DNA from 3 places in the Cohnella algarum genome. Region 1 is predicted to be linked to each of the others. Evidence: predicted binding sites of a transcription regulator. Region 1 holds the regulator's gene; each other region holds the start of a gene.
What was found. Region 1 encodes LexA, which represses DNA repair genes until DNA is damaged. Its sites were predicted from a motif close to CGAACATATGTTCG; they were not measured.
Positions count from the first base shown of each region.

Region 2: a site for LexA is predicted at 3,932-3,945, ahead of JW799_RS11920 (ImmA/IrrE family metallo-endopeptidase). Genes of this name have one in related genera too.
Region 3: a site for LexA is predicted at 2,280-2,293, ahead of addB (helicase-exonuclease AddAB subunit AddB). Genes of this name have one in related genera too.

Region 1 covers NZ_JAFHKM010000002.1:4,967,529-4,973,468, forward strand. Annotated here, with positions in the region: gene JW799_RS22410 (HAD family hydrolase) at 1-289, opposite strand, end outside; gene JW799_RS22415 (hypothetical protein) at 286-843, opposite strand; gene JW799_RS22420 (DUF896 domain-containing protein) at 878-1,063, opposite strand; gene lexA (transcriptional repressor LexA) at 1,778-2,401, shown strand; gene JW799_RS22435 (DUF2905 domain-containing protein) at 2,502-2,726, shown strand; gene JW799_RS22440 (metallophosphoesterase family protein) at 2,861-3,856, opposite strand; gene JW799_RS22445 (GntR family transcriptional regulator) at 4,007-4,654, opposite strand; gene JW799_RS22450 (YjfB family protein) at 4,810-4,986, shown strand; gene JW799_RS22455 (H-type small acid-soluble spore protein) at 5,054-5,245, opposite strand; gene glnA (type I glutamate--ammonia ligase) at 5,382-5,940, opposite strand, start outside.
Region 2 covers NZ_JAFHKM010000002.1:2,610,138-2,616,077, forward strand. Annotated here, with positions in the region: gene JW799_RS11905 (alpha-glucosidase) at 1-41, shown strand, start outside; gene amt (ammonium transporter) at 329-2,638, shown strand; gene JW799_RS11915 (type 1 glutamine amidotransferase domain-containing protein) at 2,724-3,257, shown strand; gene JW799_RS11920 (ImmA/IrrE family metallo-endopeptidase) at 3,355-3,906, opposite strand; gene JW799_RS11925 (helix-turn-helix domain-containing protein) at 4,008-4,385, opposite strand; gene JW799_RS11930 (sigma factor-like helix-turn-helix DNA-binding protein) at 4,635-5,216, shown strand; gene JW799_RS11935 (hypothetical protein) at 5,326-5,940, shown strand, end outside.
Region 3 covers NZ_JAFHKM010000002.1:4,271,975-4,277,914, forward strand. Annotated here, with positions in the region: gene JW799_RS19125 (Na/Pi cotransporter family protein) at 1-328, opposite strand, end outside; partial or broken gene JW799_RS19130 (class I SAM-dependent rRNA methyltransferase) at 422-1,803, shown strand; gene JW799_RS19135 (hypothetical protein) at 1,945-2,166, shown strand; gene addB (helicase-exonuclease AddAB subunit AddB) at 2,387-5,914, shown strand; gene JW799_RS19145 (UvrD-helicase domain-containing protein) at 5,911-5,940, shown strand, end outside.

The DNA of each region.
Region 1 (5,940 bases):
AGCCCGGCGCGATTCCTTGCAGCTTGCGGAACATCGGGTGCTCGCCGCCGCTGAAATTCCCCCACAAGCCTTCGAACGGATTGATGCCGATCATTTGGGTAAAGGGATACGTTTCATAATTCTCGTAAAGTCCGCGCGCCTCGGCGCGGACCGCCGCTTCCAGCGCGTCGGCCGCCAAGCCCGCGCGCTCCGCTCCGCAGCTTGCGGTCGCTTCAAACGCTTCTTTGACGCTGCGCTCGTCCCACAGCAGCGTATCGTCCAAATCAAACAGTACCGCTTTGATCGTCATTTTCCGGTCCACTTCTCCTTATCGCTCTGCGCTTTGACCGTTTCGCGTTGCTCCCATTCGATCTTGTGCGCGATTGCATATTCCCGCAGGCGTTCGCCCATCTCCTCGATCGGGTAAAGGTTTTTGAAACGGGAAAACACCCAGTTTCCGCCTTTCACGGTTTCAACGATGATATAACCGGGCTGCTGCACGATTTTGCGGATTTCCGCCGGCTTCAACCGCTTGTACCCCGTAAAGCGCCGGGTTTCCAAAGCATCCTTCGCAATCGACAAATAAGGGCGACGCAAAAAATAAACCAACGCAAGCAGAACGTAAGCGACGACCGTCAGCCAAAACAGCGTCGCGTTTTGCTCGTAGGCGTCTGACCACGGCTGGGAGACGACAATAAAAAACGCCGCGACAAGCAGCAGTAAAATCGGCGCGAAATAGCTCCGTCCCTTGAATTTCTCGACTTTGGAACCGGCTGCCGACAACGCTTGCTTGCCTTCCTTTTTACGGCGCTTGTTTACCTGTTTCTGATTGCGTTCGATCATTCTCTCCCATGAGCGGGACATTCGGGCTCCTCCTTCGGCTGCTTCCAATCGTGCGTCAATGCTTGGGCGGCGGCGGTTCGTCGGTCCATTCGATGCTGTCCAGCTGCTGTCGAAACTGTTGCCTGATGTTGCCCAAATACTGGCGTCTCAGCTTATCGCGTTCGACTTTTTCCTCTTCCGTCAAACCGACCGATTTATGTTTTCGAGACAGCTCGTTAATTCTGGCGATCAGCTCCTGCATCTTGCGTTCACTCCCCTTCCGTTGCCGCTAATCCTTCTATATACTTTGACATTTTCTTTTGTCCGCTGTCAAGGCGAAGACAATCGAAAAAGGCCGCCCTCGTTTGCGGGCCGACCTTAAGATATACGTATATGACCGCGCGCCGTTTCCAAAACTCATGGAAGAACGTCGGCAGGTATGATCAATTTCTGCCCGTCGTCAATCGAGGAAGCCGAAAGGCCGTTTCGCTTCATAATGCGATGGACCGCGTCCCGGGTATCCATCCCGTCCTTCTTGAAATCCGACGCGATAGACCAAAGCGTGTCGCCGGACGAAGCGACAACCGACCTCTCGACGGCCGAGGCTTCCGGAATCGACTCCGGTTCGGCAAACGAGCGCAACAAGCTGAAGCCGGCAAATAAAACGAAGAAAGAAAAAAGAAAGAACAGAACTCTAGCCGCTTTGAAGGAACGAGTCGCCGTTGACGGACGAGAGCCTTCTCCTGCGGCATGCCGGTTGCGCTTATGTACAGAGCTATTGGTTGAATTCATTACCCATACTTGAACCATCGAGCTCACCCCAAACGTTTGTTCTGATCACAGAATAACACGAACATACGTTTGAATCAAGCATTTTCCGGAACATTTGTTCCCGGAGAACGAATGTTTGTGCGAACTCCGGTTCTATGTTATTATTTACTAAAGAGATCTTATTTCATTCGGGGAGGGCTTCGGCGTGTCGAAGATGTCGAATCGCCAGACAGCGATTTTGGAATTTATCAAGAACGAAGTAAGAGACAAGGGCTACCCGCCGTCCGTCCGCGAAATCGGCGAAGCCGTCGGCCTCGCCTCCAGCTCGACCGTGCACGGCCATTTGGATCGCCTTGAGAAGAAGGGCCTGATCCGCCGCGATCCGACCAAGCCTCGCGCCATCGAAATCCTTGGCGACGACGAGGAGAAGTTCGACCCGTTCGCGCGTTCGGTGCGCCACGTTCCGCTCGTCGGCAAAGTGACCGCCGGCGTCCCGATTACCGCCACGGAGAACATCGAGGAATATTACCCCCTTCCGGTTCATATGGTGGGAGATCAGCCGGTGTTCATGCTGTCGGTCATCGGCTCGAGTATGATCGAGGCGGGCATTTTCAACGGAGATTACGTTATCGTCCGCCAGCAGCAGACAGCCAACAACGGCGACATCGTCGTCGCGATGACCGAGGACGACGAAGCGACGGTCAAGACGTTTTACAAGGAGAAGGACCATATCCGGCTTCAGCCGGAGAACAGCACCATGGAACCGCTTCGGCTCAAGCACGTGACCATCCTCGGGAAAGTGGTCGGGCTTATTCGCAACTTCCATTGATCGGCCAAGCCCGCGCCAAGGCCTCATCCTCTTATCCGGCTTTTCCCGCCCGGGTTCCGAATCCGATCGCGGGGTCCAATTTCTGGGAATGGGTGATGCTGTGAATTCCATGCCGAAGCTGCTGATCGGCGCCGGCGTTCTGCTCATCGTCGTCGGGCTGATCTGGATGGTCGCGGGCCGGTACCTGAATCTGGGCAGGCTGCCCGGGGATCTATCGTTCGAGAAAGGGAACGTCCGCTTCTATTTTCCGATCGTCACCTGCATTTTGATCAGCGTCATTTTATCGGCGATCGCGTATGTCATCCGCTTGTTTACAAAGTCATAACATGCAAAAACACGCCCGTATCGGGCGTGTTTTTGCATGCGTTGTCCGGCATGGCGGCATACATGTCGCCAATGCCCCCGCGAGCGGCAAGCGTCTTTCGAAATCAGGAGCCGATATCGACCGGCTCCATCCGGTCATCCCTCTGTATGCCCGTGAGATCGAGGAGCGTAAGCTTCGATGCCGGTTACCCCGTCCAAATGCATGACCCGATAGGAAACGTTGCCGTCGCGAACATTCACCCACAACATGAGGTTGTCGTCCGCTCTTTCGGTTCCATGCGCGGCGGCTCCGGTGCGGCCCAACTGAATATAAGTGCGGTTGTCCTGACGCGAAAACTCGAGCGAGTGAAAATGTCCGGCAAAAACGGTATACGGCCGATCGCCCAGCAGCAATTCGATACGGGCGAATTCCGGGCTATCCGACTTCCAGCCCGGCTTGTGCATGCTGACGAACGTATGCCTTGCGTCCTCATTTTCGGCCAGCACTTTCTCGAAAAACGCCAGCTGCCGGTCGCCGATTCCGATACCTACTTTCGACATCTCCTGCAATTGGTCCGGGGTCAGGCGGCTGACGATTTCGTCGTAAAACTCCTTCATATAGTCCAGCGTGCGCTCAGGCTCGCGATGTACCTTTTCCGTCGCGCGCTTGACCAGATCGATGAACTCGTCCGACATCTCTTCGAACGGATCTTCCGTATTCAACGTCAGAAAAAGCGTATCGCCGACCCGAAACGCGTAGTAATCCGCTCCTTTGCGTTCGCGCCATACGTCGACCATCGCCTGCGTACCGTAATCGTGGTTGCCGACCGTCTGAAAGAACGGCAAGCCGGTCGCCGCGATTTGACCGTCGATATACTCCCATTCTTCGCGCGCTTTCGCGGCGTCCTTCCAGTAGCCTTCCACCAGGTCCCCGACAAAGAGGACAAAATCCGGCCTCAAATCTTTCAGCAGTTCCAGCGCTTGCTCGAACACTCCGGCGGTCATCATGCCGCTGCGGTCCCCCATAACGGCGAAGGAGAAGTTTCCGTTCAACCCTTCGGGCAATTGCCCGAACCACGGACGCTTGTCCGTGGCGAACCGGCTTTCGTCAATAAACATTTCGTTGCGCTTGCGATCCAATGAGGTCGTCATTTTCGTTACGCTTCCTTTCCGAATTTCAATATTGGCCATATAAACAGTGTGCAGGTTGTATGTAAGTTGTGTGTTAACGAACCGACTCCTTTTTGTTAAATTTTATAGAAAAAAAATAAAAAACGAGCTTCGAAAAGCCCGTCGTTCTCTTTATATAATTCCGTTCATAATCAAACTTTCATAAGTCACCGTATAAATTTCCAAAATCGCCGCTTTGGCCGCTTCCAGATCTCCCCTGACAAGCGCCTCGTACGCTTTCCGGTTCGATTCCAGCGATTTGCTCGGCTTATGCTGCGGGAATTGCTTGCGATAGGAAATGATTTTGAATAAAAATCGGCCTCTCGTCTGCTCGAGCACGCCCAGCATGTGCTGATTGTGAATCGTTCGAATGATCGTTTCGACAAACAGCAGAAAGCTTTCGTAATAGCCGGGGACGTCGTTGGCTTCCTTCGCCTCGATTTGACGCTCGAGATGGCTGCCGAGCGCCTGCAGGTCGAACGTCAACCCGCGTCTTTCCGCCGTGTTGATGACGTAAAGCTGCATCGAAATGAGCACTTCGATCATTTCCGCATATTCGCGAAACGAAATTTCCTTGACCATAACCCCGCGCCCGCGAAACGATTCGACGAACCCTTCCGTCACGAGCAAAGAAATCGCCGCCCTGATCGGCGTCCGGCTCATTTGCAGCTGCTCGGCAAGATCGTTTTCCGAGAGCAGCGTGCCGGGCAAATATTCCGCCGCGATGATTCTCCGGCGAAGTTCCTGATAGGCCCTTGTTTCCAATGTTGGGGGAGACATGTTCCGCACAAATCCTTTGCTTTTTTTAAATTAATGTTAGCAAAACGAACCGACATTTAAAAGAATGGAATTGTTATCCGAATGTTAAATGCATGTTAGAAACTTCATCTTTTGTTTAGCGCATCCGATAATGAATGCAGGGGGAGGTGGAACGAATGGACGTTGGAGCTCTATCGATCTCGTTAAGTCAATCCGCGCTCAAGCAATCGGTGGGGATCCAAGTGCTGGCGATGGCGAAAAACCAGGCGGAAATCCAGGGCCAAATGTTCGTGCAAATGGCGAGCCAAAGCCTCGATCCGAATTTGGGCGGCAAGCTGGATATTAAAGTCTGATCGGCAAAAAGAGGCCCCGCCCCGGCATCCGGATGCCGGGCGAGCGGCCTCTCTTTATTGCGCGTTCCTATTCCTCCGCCGGCTGTTCCGCCAGCTCGCCGACCGGCACGCTCAATTCCCGCTCCGGATGGTCCAGCGGGAACACGCGGGCCATTTCGGTGTCCTCGTCGACATGCTGGATGTAAACCGGAGTTCCGTCGAGCGTCACATTCGCCATGATCGGCGATGCGGCGATTTCCGATGCGCGCTGCGTGTTCATCCTATCCCCTCCTGTCCGCCTTTGCGGCGACGATTCCGTATCAGTATGGCCTTGGATCGGAACATCATGCGTCCGAGGCCGTACACGAAAAAATCCCCCGGCGCCGAAGCGCCAAGGGATTTCCATCGTTCGTTTCTCAATACGTCATCAAATATTGGTCCCGCTCCCACTGGTGAATTTGGGTCCGGTACATGTCCCATTCGATCGCTTTCAGCTCGTAGAAATAGCTCAACGCGTGGTCGCCGAGAGCGTCGCAGATGACTTCGTCGCGCATCAGCTCGTTCAGCGCTTCGTGCAGGTCGACCGGGAGGCTTGGAATGCCGGCGTCGATCCGCTCTTCGTCGGTCATAACGTAAATGTTGCGGTCGACCGGCGCCGGAAGGGGCAGCTTCCGCTTGATGCCGTCCAGGCCCGCCTTCAGCATGACCGCCAGGGCCAAATACGGGTTGGCGGCCGGATCGGGATTGCGGACCTCGACGCGCGTGCTGAGTCCGCGGGAAGCCGGAATCCGGATCATCGGGCTGCGGTTGCTCGCCGACCAGGCGACATAGCACGGCGCTTCGTATCCGGGAACGAGGCGCTTGTACGAATTGATCGTCGGATTCGTAATGACGGCCAGTCCGCGAGCATGGTGCAAGATGCCCGCCATGTATTGGCGCGCGACGGTGCTCAGGCCCAGCTTGTCGTTTTCGTCA
Region 2 (5,940 bases), 2.4 Mb from region 1:
GTGTCTTGGCTCCCTACGAAGCGGTCGTATTCAAGCAATAACCGAATAGCCCTTAATACCTAAACGCCATGTCTGGGCTTAGAGGGCAAAGCCGAATGAAGCGAGCAATCGCCTCTTCGGCTTTTTATTTTGCGTCGATCTCCCCTCTTCATGAAAATTTCATGAACAAAGCGGGAGTTCTTCGTTTACAGATGGTACTTTCTATGACATAATTTTGATGGGTTCCGAGTTTTTGCGACAAATGAAAGGATCGAAATACTGCAAAATTCGACATATTATTACATGGATGTTACATATGATTAGGAAATAAGGAGGATCTCAACGCTTTATGGATAATTCCCTCTCATCCTTGCAGCAAACGCTGGACTTTGTCTGGCTGATTTTCGCGGGCATTCTCGTGTTTTCCATGCAGGCGGGGTTCACGTTGGTCGAAGCCGGGCTCACGAGGGCCAAGCACTCCATCAGCGTCGCGATGAAAAACGTAGCCGACATCATGGTCGCCGTTTTGCTTTTTTCGCTGGTCGGCTTTCCCATCATGTTCGGCGATACGGTCGGCGGCTGGTTCGGCTCGAGCGGATTCTTTTTATCGGGATGGGACGGCGATCCGTGGAACTGGGCGATGATGTTCTTTCAAATCGTCTTCGCCGGCACGGCGGCCACCATCGTTTCGGGAGCGATCGCCGAACGGGCCCGGCTGTTCGCCTATTTAGTGGGAACGGCGGTCGTGACCGTGGTCATCTATCCGGTCGTCGGCCACTGGGTTTGGGGCGACGTGCTGAATCCGGACCAGCAGGGATGGCTGGACGAGCTTGGCTTTATGGATTTTGCCGGCTCAACGGTCGTCCATTCGGTCGGCGGCTGGGTGGCGTTGGCCGCGGCGATCGCGATCGGTCCCCGGATCGGCAAGTACGAGCCGAACGGGAAGAGCAACCGCTTCTCGGCCTCGAATTTGGTGTTGGCGGCGCTTGGGGTGTTTTTGCTGTGGTTCGGGTGGTTCGGCTTCAACGCCGGCTCGACGACGCTCGCCAGCCCCGATATTGCGCTCATTACGCTGAACACGGCGCTGGGCGGAGCGGCCGGGGGCTTCCTGGCGATGGCGGCAAGCTGGATCGTCGACCGGCGTCCGCGTGCGGAGGATATGCTGAACGGCATTCTCGGCGGCCTGGTATCGGTCACGGCGGGCTGCAACGTGTTTACCCCGCTTCATTCGCTGCTTGCCGGCGCGATCGGCGGGCTGCTCGTCGTCGCGGCGATCCGTTTTATCGATCACGTGCTGAAGGTGGACGATGCGGTCGGCGCGATCGGGGTTCACGGCGTTTGCGGGGCGTGGGGAACGCTGGCCGTCGGGATTTTCGGCGAAGCGGACAAGCTCGCGGCCGGATCGCGCTGGGAACAGATCGGCGTTCAGGCGCTTGGGGCCGGCGTCGTGTTCGTTTGGGCGTTCGTCCTCGGGTTTGTCGTCTACTGGCTGCTGAAGAAAACGATCCGGCTTCGCGTTGGCCGGGAGGACGAGCTGATCGGCCTGAACATTTCCGAGCACGGAGCAAGGACGTCGCTGCTCGACACGGTGCGGGCAATGAACGAAATCGCCTCGGAAAAAATCGATCTCACGCGCAAGCTGGAAATCGAGCCGGGAGACGATACGGAGGAACTGAACCGTTCGTTTAACTATTTGTTGGACAAAATCGGCCAGCTTGTCGATCAGGTGAAAGGGCAGACCGGATTCGTCCATTCCAGCTCCGAGCAGATGATGAAGCTGAGCCGGCAGCTGAACGACAACTCCAATCTGCAGGACGAATCCGTAAGGCAGGCGTACGATTATTTTCAACAGATGCAGGCGCGGATGAAGTCGGAAATGGAGACGGACCGGGAAGCGCTGGCCGCGTTCGAACAGTCTATTGCGATCATGAACGGCATTTCGCAGGATATGCGCTCGACCCGGGAGCAGATGAACGAAATGGCAGCGAACATCGGCACGATGGAGGCGGGGCTCGCCGAAGCCGGCGAAGCGATGCGGCGCCTGTCGGAAGCGATGAGCGAGATTTCGGCGTCTTCGGGCCGGAGCGAATCGGTGATCGCTACGATCGACGACATCTCCAAACAGATCGGGCTGCTCGCGCTGAACGCGGGCATCGAAGCCGCGCGGGCGGGGCAATACGGCCAGGGCTTCGCGGTTGTCGCGCAGGAAGTCAAGAAGCTGTCCGGGGAAACGCAGCTGTCCACGCAAAACATTCGCGAGCTGATGCTCCGAATGGGGGCTGCCGTCGTCAGCGGCCGCGAAAGCTCGGCTCATTTCCGCCAAACGTTCGAATACTTGAATGAGGAACTGTCGCGAATTCCCGAGAAGGTGAAGCGCACGGCGTCGGAAATCGAATCGATGTACCAGAAGGCGCGGGGATTCACGGACGAAGTCGAGGAACTGCAGGCGAACGCTTCCGCCATGAAGGACGCCCGCCGGCGTCAATACGACGAACTGGAAGCGATGATGAACCGGATGCGGCGCGTGCTCGACCAAATCGAGGAAAACCGCGCGTTCACCTCGCAAATCGGCGATCGGGTACTGGAGCTGCGGGGCCAAAGCGGCACGCTTGACCTGACGATGCAGAAGTTCAAGACGAAGCCGGAATTGATTCACTAAGGAAAGCGCATGGGCGGAGGCGACGGGGTTCGGATGCCGGCCGGTTGGGTAATCTAACCGTAAACGGCAAAAGGATGTGACCGCCATGAAACAAAGCGTCCGTAAAGTCGCCTTCCTGCTTGCAGACGGCTACGAGGATTCCGAGATGAAAAATCCTTACGACGCGATCGTCGAAAACGGCAACGACCCCGTTATTATCGGCCTTGCCAAAAATCAGGAGCTGCGCGGGAAGAAGGGCACGATTTCCTACCGTTCCCACCTGACGGCCAAGGAAGCGAACCCGGAAGATTACGAAGCCGTTATCATCCCGGGCGGCAAGTCCCCCGCGGCGCTCCGCGAAGACGAAGCGATCGTCGACTTCGTCAAACGGGCGAACGGCAAGGGCATCCCGATCGCCGCGATCTGCCACGGCCCGCAAGTGCTGGCCAGGGCGGGCCTGCTCGGCGGCAAGACGCTGACGGGCTATGCCGGCATTCGCGGCGAGATCGAGGAGGCGGGCGGAACGTTCGTCGACCGGGAAGTCGCGGTGGACGGGAATCTCATCACGTCGCGCGGGCCGCAGGACGAGCCGGCTTTCATTCAGGCCATCATCGACAAGATCGGCGTCTCGGCATATTGAACGGAACGGCTCGAACGGCCGCCCGGCACTGTTTGACGGTGTCGGGCGGCCGTTATTTCGCCGGGGGATCGCGCCGACGCTCATGCCGGCTTCGTTCTCACGGCCGCTGGCCGGAGCAGCGAAGCCGCTGTTGGCGCTCGAGCTCCAGCCGTCCGAATTCCGCCCACAAAATCGCTTCGAACGTGCGGCGTTGAATTTGGTCCAGACGCCGGCTCGCAAGCGAGAAGGTCACGCCGAACCTGGAGGCGATGTGAGCGATCGCTTCGCTTCGCCGTTCGGGCAGGCGGATCTTTTTCAACATGTAATAAGGCATGGACGCATACAGCGCGAACCGGTTCGCTTCGGCCTCCTGATGCTCCAGAAAAGAACGGGGCATCAACGTCTGATTGCCCGCATGCCGCAAAATATGGCACAGCTCGTGAAGAAAGTCCCCCCACTGCTCGGCCCGGCTCAGCCGCTTGTCGATCAGGATGGAGCGCATGCCCGTCCATTCGAGCGCCCGGCTCGAAACGTTCAAATAGTGAACCCAAACGTTGAGCCGGGCCGCCACCTCGTCGATTGTCAGCTGCTCGGGCGTCGCGATGCCGGCTTTTCGCCACAAATTTTCAATCCATTCTTCGAACGGAGTCGGCTGGTAGTATCGCAGCATAAATAAAATGCACCTCGCCCCAGTGGGAATGTATGTTCGGTAAAGAGCGATAAATAAAAGCCCATGCGGGCGTTAATCGCGGTACGTCAGATCGGGTTCCGTCATTCCCCTTGCCGATCTCCAGGTTTGCGGCCTTTCTCTTTCTCCCGAATGAACTCCCAGAATCTGCGCATCTCCGCTTTCCGCTCCTCCGGCGCTTCCAGGTAGTCCTTGAAAAAAATGCCGTGCTCCGGGTTCCGGATGAATTGCTCGAACGCTTCCGAGGAGTTCGGCTGCCATTCGTCGGTTCGGCCCAGCAAATAATCGGCCGTCGTATGATAATATTCCGCGAACCTGAGGAGCATTTCCGGCTCCGGCTTGCGGTCGTCGGATTCGTAACGGGAAAGCTGCACGTTGCTGATGCCGAGGTCTCTGGCCGCGTCCAGTTGCGTTTTGCCCAAGCTGTCTCTTCGTTCGCGAAGCCGCCTGCCCAGCGTCATGACCATCTTCCTTCTTTCGAGATAAGGTAGTTCCAGTATACCATATTTTCCGATTCGGCAAAATAAAGAATCTAAATTTGTCCAAAAGGATTGACATTTACCGTTTTGGCAAAATATAATCGAACACACGTTCCCTTTCGGAGATTCGCATGGGGGCGGCCGACTTTGTTGTTTTTCGCAGTTTTCGCATATCGTATGTTTGCCAAATTGGCAAAAACCAAAAAAGCAGAAGAGAGCGAGGGTAAAAGCATGGAAAAGGAAGCGACCGTAAGGGGAAACAAGGCGGATTTGGGGAAGGCGACGGCCGAAACGTACCGGGAGACGAGAAGAGGGCTGCTGCTGGCGGCCGACCGGCTCACGAGGGGGATCGCGGCCCTGGAGCCGGTTCGGACGATCGAGCAAATGGACGAGCTGCTCGAACTGGAACGGCAGCGCAAGCTCGTGATCGAGATGATCGCAAGCTGCAATTATGTCATCGAATGGCTGGAAACCGGGAGAAGGCCGGGCAACCGGCGGGGAATCGAGCGGCGGTCGGGCGTTCAGCGCGAAATATTGACGGATCCGGCCCGGCTGCCCGCCGCGGCCGCGGCCGATTCCCGGACAGCAGCCGACGAGGCGGGCGGGAGCGAGCGGCAGAGCCGGATCGAAGCCGCCATGGCGGGACTCACCGAACGGGAACGAGACTGCTACGTGCTCGCCCACGCCCAGTGCTACTCCAATGCGGAAATCGCCGGCCTGCTCCGCATCAGCAAGTCCAGCGTCTCCACCTACGTGCTGCGGGCGCAGCGGAAAATTTCGGCGAACGTCGGCGGCATGTTCCTCGTCGGATGATGTCGTACGAATGCCACTTATAGATGAGGGGCAGGAACATACGTTCCTGTTCCGAAATCGGATCTTGGGAGGGTAAGCAAATTGGCGGCAAAGGATGTGGCGGTTTGTCATGAGAAACACCATCCGTCAGCGGCTCTCCGCTGACATTCCCGCGCTCGGCGGGCGGGTGCTGGAGCCCCATGACGATTACGCGTCGGCGGACAAGCCTTATCTGGTCCTTCAGCAAGGGTGGGAAACCGGCAGCGGAAGCGGGTTTCCCGGGTTCCGCAAGCGCTACGAAGTGTGGCTGCACGAAGCGAAAGCGGCGGGCTTCGATGCCGTCGACCGGTTGGCGGAATCCGTCATCCGGTCGCTGGACGAGCGGACGATGACGGACCCGGATACGGGGGACGCCTTCTTCTGCCGGTACATCGGCACGATCGGCCGCGATCGCGTGGACGGCGAGCGGCAGACGCTGTCGCGGATTTTGCGGTTCGCCGTCGACGCCGTGCAGCCCGCGGCGCTGGCCGAAACCGTCCCGGACGATCCGTGGCTGGAAGCGATCGCCGCTTGGACGAGGGCTTTGCTGGGAGGCTCCTGGCAAGTTTGCCTGAACGAGTGGCCGCCTTCCTATTTGCGCCCCGCCGTGCTTTGGCGGCTCGGCGGCATGGAAACGGGGCCGGGCAACGCGGCGGCGCTCGTCGTTCGCAAAAGGCTGGTCGGCCACGTGGCGGGGCGGACCGAT
Region 3 (5,940 bases), 700 kb from region 1:
CGAAGCGGTGAATGCGGAGGCCGATCAATTCGGTCGTCAGGGTCGTGCCGACGTTGGTCCCGAGCAAAATGCCGAAGCTGTTGGCGAGCGGCAGCATGCCGGCGTTGACGAGGCCGATCGTCAGCAGCGTCACCGCGGTTCCGCTTTGCAGCAGCCCGGAAGTCACGGTTCCGGATACGAAGCCGCGCAAGGGGGTCGAAGTCGTTCGTTCAAGCGCGGCGTTCAGCCGGTCCCCGGCCCAGACGCGAAGCGCCGTTTCCGTCATTTTCATGCCGCCGAGCAGCAAGGCCAGTCCGAAAATCGAAGCGGCGACGAGCGGAACCCACATCGTCTCATTCCTCCCGTCATCCCATGAGAAATTTACATATCATTTTATGCTCAGACCGGACAAGTAATGTCCTTAAAGAAAGGCGTGATCGACATGTCCAATGAGGTTCAAGCCCGCGTCGTCCTGAACCGCTCCCGCCGTCCGAGGCTGGAGCAAGGCCATCCGTGGGTGTTTCGGAACGAAATCGAAAAGCTGGAGGGAGAAGCCGAACCCGGAGCCCTCGTTCAGGTGTTCAACCACCGTGGCCAATTTCAGGCCGTCGGGTACTGGAACCCGGCTTCCCAAATTTCCGTCCGGATCGTCTCCTACAAGCCGCTTGAGCGGTGGGATACGGAATGGTTCAAGGCTCGATTCCAAACGTGCGCCGACCACCGCCGCCGGTTTTCCGGCTCCGAGCCGTCCTGCCGGCTCGTGTTCGGCGAAGCGGATTTTCTCCCTGGACTCGTCGTCGACCGGTATGCCGACGTACTTGTCGTGCAGGTGCTGACGCTCGGGATGGACAAGGCCCGCGAGCTTTGGCTGCCGGCTTTGATCGACGTGTTCGCGCCGCGCGGCATTTACGAGCGCAGCGACGTCGGCGTCCGCACGCTCGAAGGGCTGGAGGAGCGCATCGGCGTTTTGTACGGCGAATGTCCCCGCTACGTCGTCATCGAGGAAAACGGCCTGAAAGTCGAAGTCGATATCGAAGGCGGGCAAAAAACGGGATACTTTTTCGACCAACGGGAAAATCGCGCCGCCATCGCGCCGCTGATGACCGGATGGGGCGCAAGGAGCGGCATCGTCGTGGAGCGCAGAGAAACGGAGGAAGGCATCCGGGACGTTCCCGTCAATGCCAACGGAAATCCGGTCACGTTCCCTTATTGGGACGGGGCGACCGTGCTCGAATGTTTCGCGCATACCGGCAGCTTTTCTCTGCATGCCTGCAAATACGGCGCGAAAAAAGCGACCTGTCTCGATATTTCGGCGCATGCGATCGAAACCGCAAAGCGCAACGTCGAGCGGAACGGCTTTTCCGACCGGGTCGAATTCGTGACGGCCGACGCTTTCGAATATTTGCGGCAGCAGGTCAAGGGCCGGGAAGAACGCCTGCAAAGAGCGGCCGGAGGCAAGGCGGATACGTCGAAGCCGCTCGTTTCGGAAGGCCGGACGTGGGACGTCGTCATTCTCGATCCGCCGGCGTTCGCCAAGACGAAGCGGGCCGTGCCCAGCGCCATACGCGGCTATAAGGACATCAATTTGCACGCGATGAAGTTGGTCAACGAAGGCGGCTATTTGGTCACGGCGAGCTGCTCTTATCATGTGCGGCCGGAGCTGTTCATGGAGACGCTTCTGGAGGCCGCCGCCGACGCCGGCAAAATTCTTCGCTGCATCGAATGGCGAGGGCGGGCAAAGATCATCCGCAGCTCGGCGGTGTCGAAGAAGGTCATTATTTGAAATTCGGCATCTTCGAGGTCCGCACCCGAAAAGCGCTTTGAGGACGGGCTTCTGGGTCTTCGGACAGGAAGCGGACTGGGTTTTTTAGACTAATTGTTAAGAAAGTATGAGTCGCGCAACCTGTAACTTTTCTAAAATCTCTCCTGTAATCTGTAAACATAGATAAAGGAGAGAGGAAGTGAATGATGATGGATGTGCTGCGATTCGGAAGGCGCTCCGTGCCGCTGCGAAACAAGGCGAAACGGCTCGAAAGCCGTCAGCGATTGAACAAACGCATGCGCGAAATGGCGCTCGATCTGGAATTCCGCCGCAAATGGAAGCAAGTGATCGATGTCGAACTGTGGTCGGACGCGGCGATATTCTGGTTCGAGGACGGCACGAAGCTTTATTTGAATATTTCGTGAATCTTTCCCGATGCGCCCGTTCGCAGCGTTGGGGGAAATTCGGACCTATAAGGGCCTTGGGGCGTTTTCCCCGCGGTCCTTTTTTGCATATCGGATGGCAGATTCCGAATCTGCGAACGCCTGTGCGCCCTTGTCCGCGATATGGTACAATGAATCGGAAGATGAGAAGTTTCGGAGATTTTCCGCGTATTTTCGGAGCAACGGAAGGAGGCGGCAGCAAATGGCGCTTCGTTTGATAACGGGACGATCGGGCAGCGGCAAAACGCGTTTCTGCCTCGATGAAATCAGGCAGCGGCTGCGGGAAGACCCGCTGGGTCCGCCGATGATTTTGCTTGTGCCGGAGCAGGCGACGTTTCAGATGGAGTACGCGATGGTATCCACGCCGGGGCTGAACGGGTTCATGCGCGCCCAAGTGCTCAGCTTTCGGCGCCTCGCCTTTCGCGTCATGCAGGAGACGGGCGGGACCGCCGCCGTTCCGATCGATGAAACCGGCAAAGCGATGCTCATCCACAAATCGCTCGAAACCCGAAAAGGTCAATGGAAGCTGCTGCTCGGCGAAACCGCGGGCCAAGGACTGGTCGGCAAGCTGAGCGAGCTGTTGACCGAATGGAAACGGTACGGGGTCGACGGGGCAAAGGCGGAGGAGCTGGCGGAAAGCGCCGCGCGATCGGATCCGGGAGCGGCGCTGCTTGCCGACAAGCTGCACGATTTATCGCTGTTAAGCCGCGACCTGGATCGGGAAATGGCGGGAAAATGGCTGGACGGCGAAGACGCGCTCCGCTGGCTCGTCGGCGGGGCCGCCGAATCGGCGCTGCTCGCCGACGCGGAAATTTGGCTCGACGGCTTTCACGGCTTTACGCCGAACGAGTACGAAGCGATCGAGGCGCTGCTGCGCCGCTGCCCCCGAGTGTCGGTCGCGCTTTGCCTCGACCGGCCGAGAGGCGCGGGCGAGCGTCCGGACGAGCTGGAGCTGTTCCATCCGACGGCGGAAACGTCCGCCCGGCTCTGCGAACTGGCCGAAGCCGCCGGCGTCGCGATCGAGCGGCCCGTGACGCTCGATCGCGACGTTTTGCCGCGATACAAGGCGAGCCCGATGCTCGCGCACCTGGAGCGCTCGTTCGATGCGCGTTTGCGGTGGAACGGGGAGGCCGCATCGCTCTCGCCCGATCACCCGTTATGCGGCCTGTCGCTTCACGAGGCGGCCAACCGCCGGGCCGAAGCCGAAGGAGCGGCGCGCGACATGCTGCGCCGGGCGCGAGAAGGCGAATGCCGCTGGCGGGACATGGCGGTCTTCGTCCGCAAGGTGGAAGACTACGCCGATCTGCTCGCGGAAGTGTTCGACGATTACGACATCCCCTACTTTCTCGACGGCAAGGTGACGGCGGCGCATCATCCGCTGGCGGAGTTCGTCCGCTCGGCTTTGGAGGCGGTGGCGGGCGGCTGGAAATCCGACGCCGTCTTCCGCTGCGCGAAAACGGATCTGCTGCATCCGGGCGATAAGGAGCTCCTGAGGGCGGAAGTGGATATGTTGGAGAACTATGCCCTGGCCGCGGGAATCGAGGGCTGGCGGTGGCACGACGATCGGGCCTGGCAGCCGTTGTTCCGCGGGGATCTGGAGGACGAAACGGAGCCGTCCCGCTACGAACGAGGGATGGAGGAAATCCGGCGCATCCGCGATGCCGCGCTGGAGCCGTTGCTCCGGCTGGAGCAACGGGTCAAAAAGGCGAAAACGATGCGCGATTTGGGCTCGGCGCTGTTTTCGCTGCTGGAGGAAACGCGGGCAGCCGACCGGCTGGAGCGCTGGAGCGCGGAAGACGAGGCCGCGGGCGATCCCGGCAAGGCGCGTCTTCACCGGCCGCTTTGGGACGGCGTGCTCGGGCTGCTGGACCAGCTCGTCGAATTAATGGGGGACGAGCCGGCCAACCTTCCCCTGTTCGCGGGAATGATCGATGCCGGAATCGAAGAGATGAAGCTCGGCGCGGTGCCGCCCTCCCTGGATGCGGTGCTCGTCGGCAGTCCGGAGCGGACGAGGTCGGACCGGGTAGCCGTGCTGTATATGCTCGGAGTCGGCGACGGCGTCATGCCGATGGCCGTCCGCGAGAACGGGCTGCTGTCGGAACCCGAACGGGAGCGCCTGGCGGAGGCCGGGCTGCAGCTCGCGCCGGGAGCGCGGCGAAGGCTGCTGGACGAACGTTTTTTGGCTTATTTGGCCTTGACGACGCCATCCCGGCATTTGTGGGTCAGCTACCCCGCGTCGGATGAAGAGGGGAAAGGCCTGCTGCCGTCGGAGTACATTCGCCGCATCCGGCAGCGCTTCCCCGGTCTGTCCGTCGGGACGTTGCAGGCCGAACCGCAGGAAAGCGAAGACGAGGAGCGTCAGCTGCGTTACGCCGTCCATCCCGGCAAGGCGCTTACGTTTTTGACGGCGAGGCTGCGGCGCTGGCGGCAGGGCGGCGAGCTTGCCGGGGGCTGGTGGTCGGTCTACCGCTTTTTCGCGGAGCGGGACGAGTGGCGGCCGAAGCTGCAAAAAATGCTGTCCTCGCTCCATTACCGCAACGACGAACCGCCGCTGGGCGCGGCCACGAGCAGGCTGCTTTACGGCGATCGCCTGATCGCCAGCGTCTCGAGAATGGAGCGTTTCGTCGCCTGCCCGTTCCGGCATTTCGCTTCGCACGGATTGAAGCTTCGCGAGCGCATGCTGTATCGGGTGGAAGCTCCCGATATCGGCCAGCTGTTTCACGCCGCGCTTCGCCAGACGACGGAAAAGCTGCTTGCCGAAGGGCCGGCCGGCCAATCGATGGCCCGCTGGCAGCAGGAAGCGGCCGCGGCCGTCGAGCGGCTGCTGCCCAAGGTGCAGTCCCGGATTTTGCTGTCATCCCTCCGTCATCAAGCGATGGCCCGCAAGCTGACGGACATCGTCGCCAGGGCTTCGGCCATGCTGGGCGAGCACGCGAGGCTGTCCCGGTTTCATCCCGTCGGGCTGGAGGTGACGTTCGGCCCCGACGGCATGTTGCCGCCGCTCTCCCTTGACCTCGGAGGCGGACGCTGGATGGACATCGTCGGGCGGATCGACCGCGTCGATGCCGCGCAGACGGAAGACGGGCTGCTGCTGCGCATTATGGATTACAAATCGAGCCCGACGAAGCTGAAGCTGGAAGAGGTCGCGCACGGATTGTCGCTGCAAATGCTGACCTATCTCGACGTTGTCGTCTCGCATGCGCCGAGCTGGCTTGGACGGCCTGCGGAGCCTGCCGGCGTTCTGTACTTTCACGTACATAATCCGCTTCTGCACAGCTTGAACGGCATGTCCCTCCAGGAAGCGGAACGCGCGATGAAAAAAGAGTTCCGCATGCAGGGTCTGGTGCTGGCCAACGGGGAAACGGTCCAGCTGATGGACGAGTCGCTGGCGACCGAAGGCAAGTCGGCCGTCATTCCGGTCGACTTCAAAAAGGACGGCACGTTTTCGGCGCGATCGCAGGTAGCGGATCCGGGGCAGTGGAACGTGCTCCGCAAATCCGTCCGCGGCAGCATACGGACCATCGGCCGCCGGATCGCGGACGGGGACGTATCGATCGCCCCATACCGGATGGACAAGCGAAGCCCGTGCGAACGGTGCGAATACCGCCCGGTGTGCCAATTCGACATGCTGATCGAAGGCAGCGGGCATCGCCCGCTGCCCAAGCCGTCCAGCCGGGATCAGCTGTGGCAATGGCTGGAAAACGGATCGGAAGGGGGAGAAAAGACGTGAGCGTATCCGGGCGGTTTTTGCAGGCT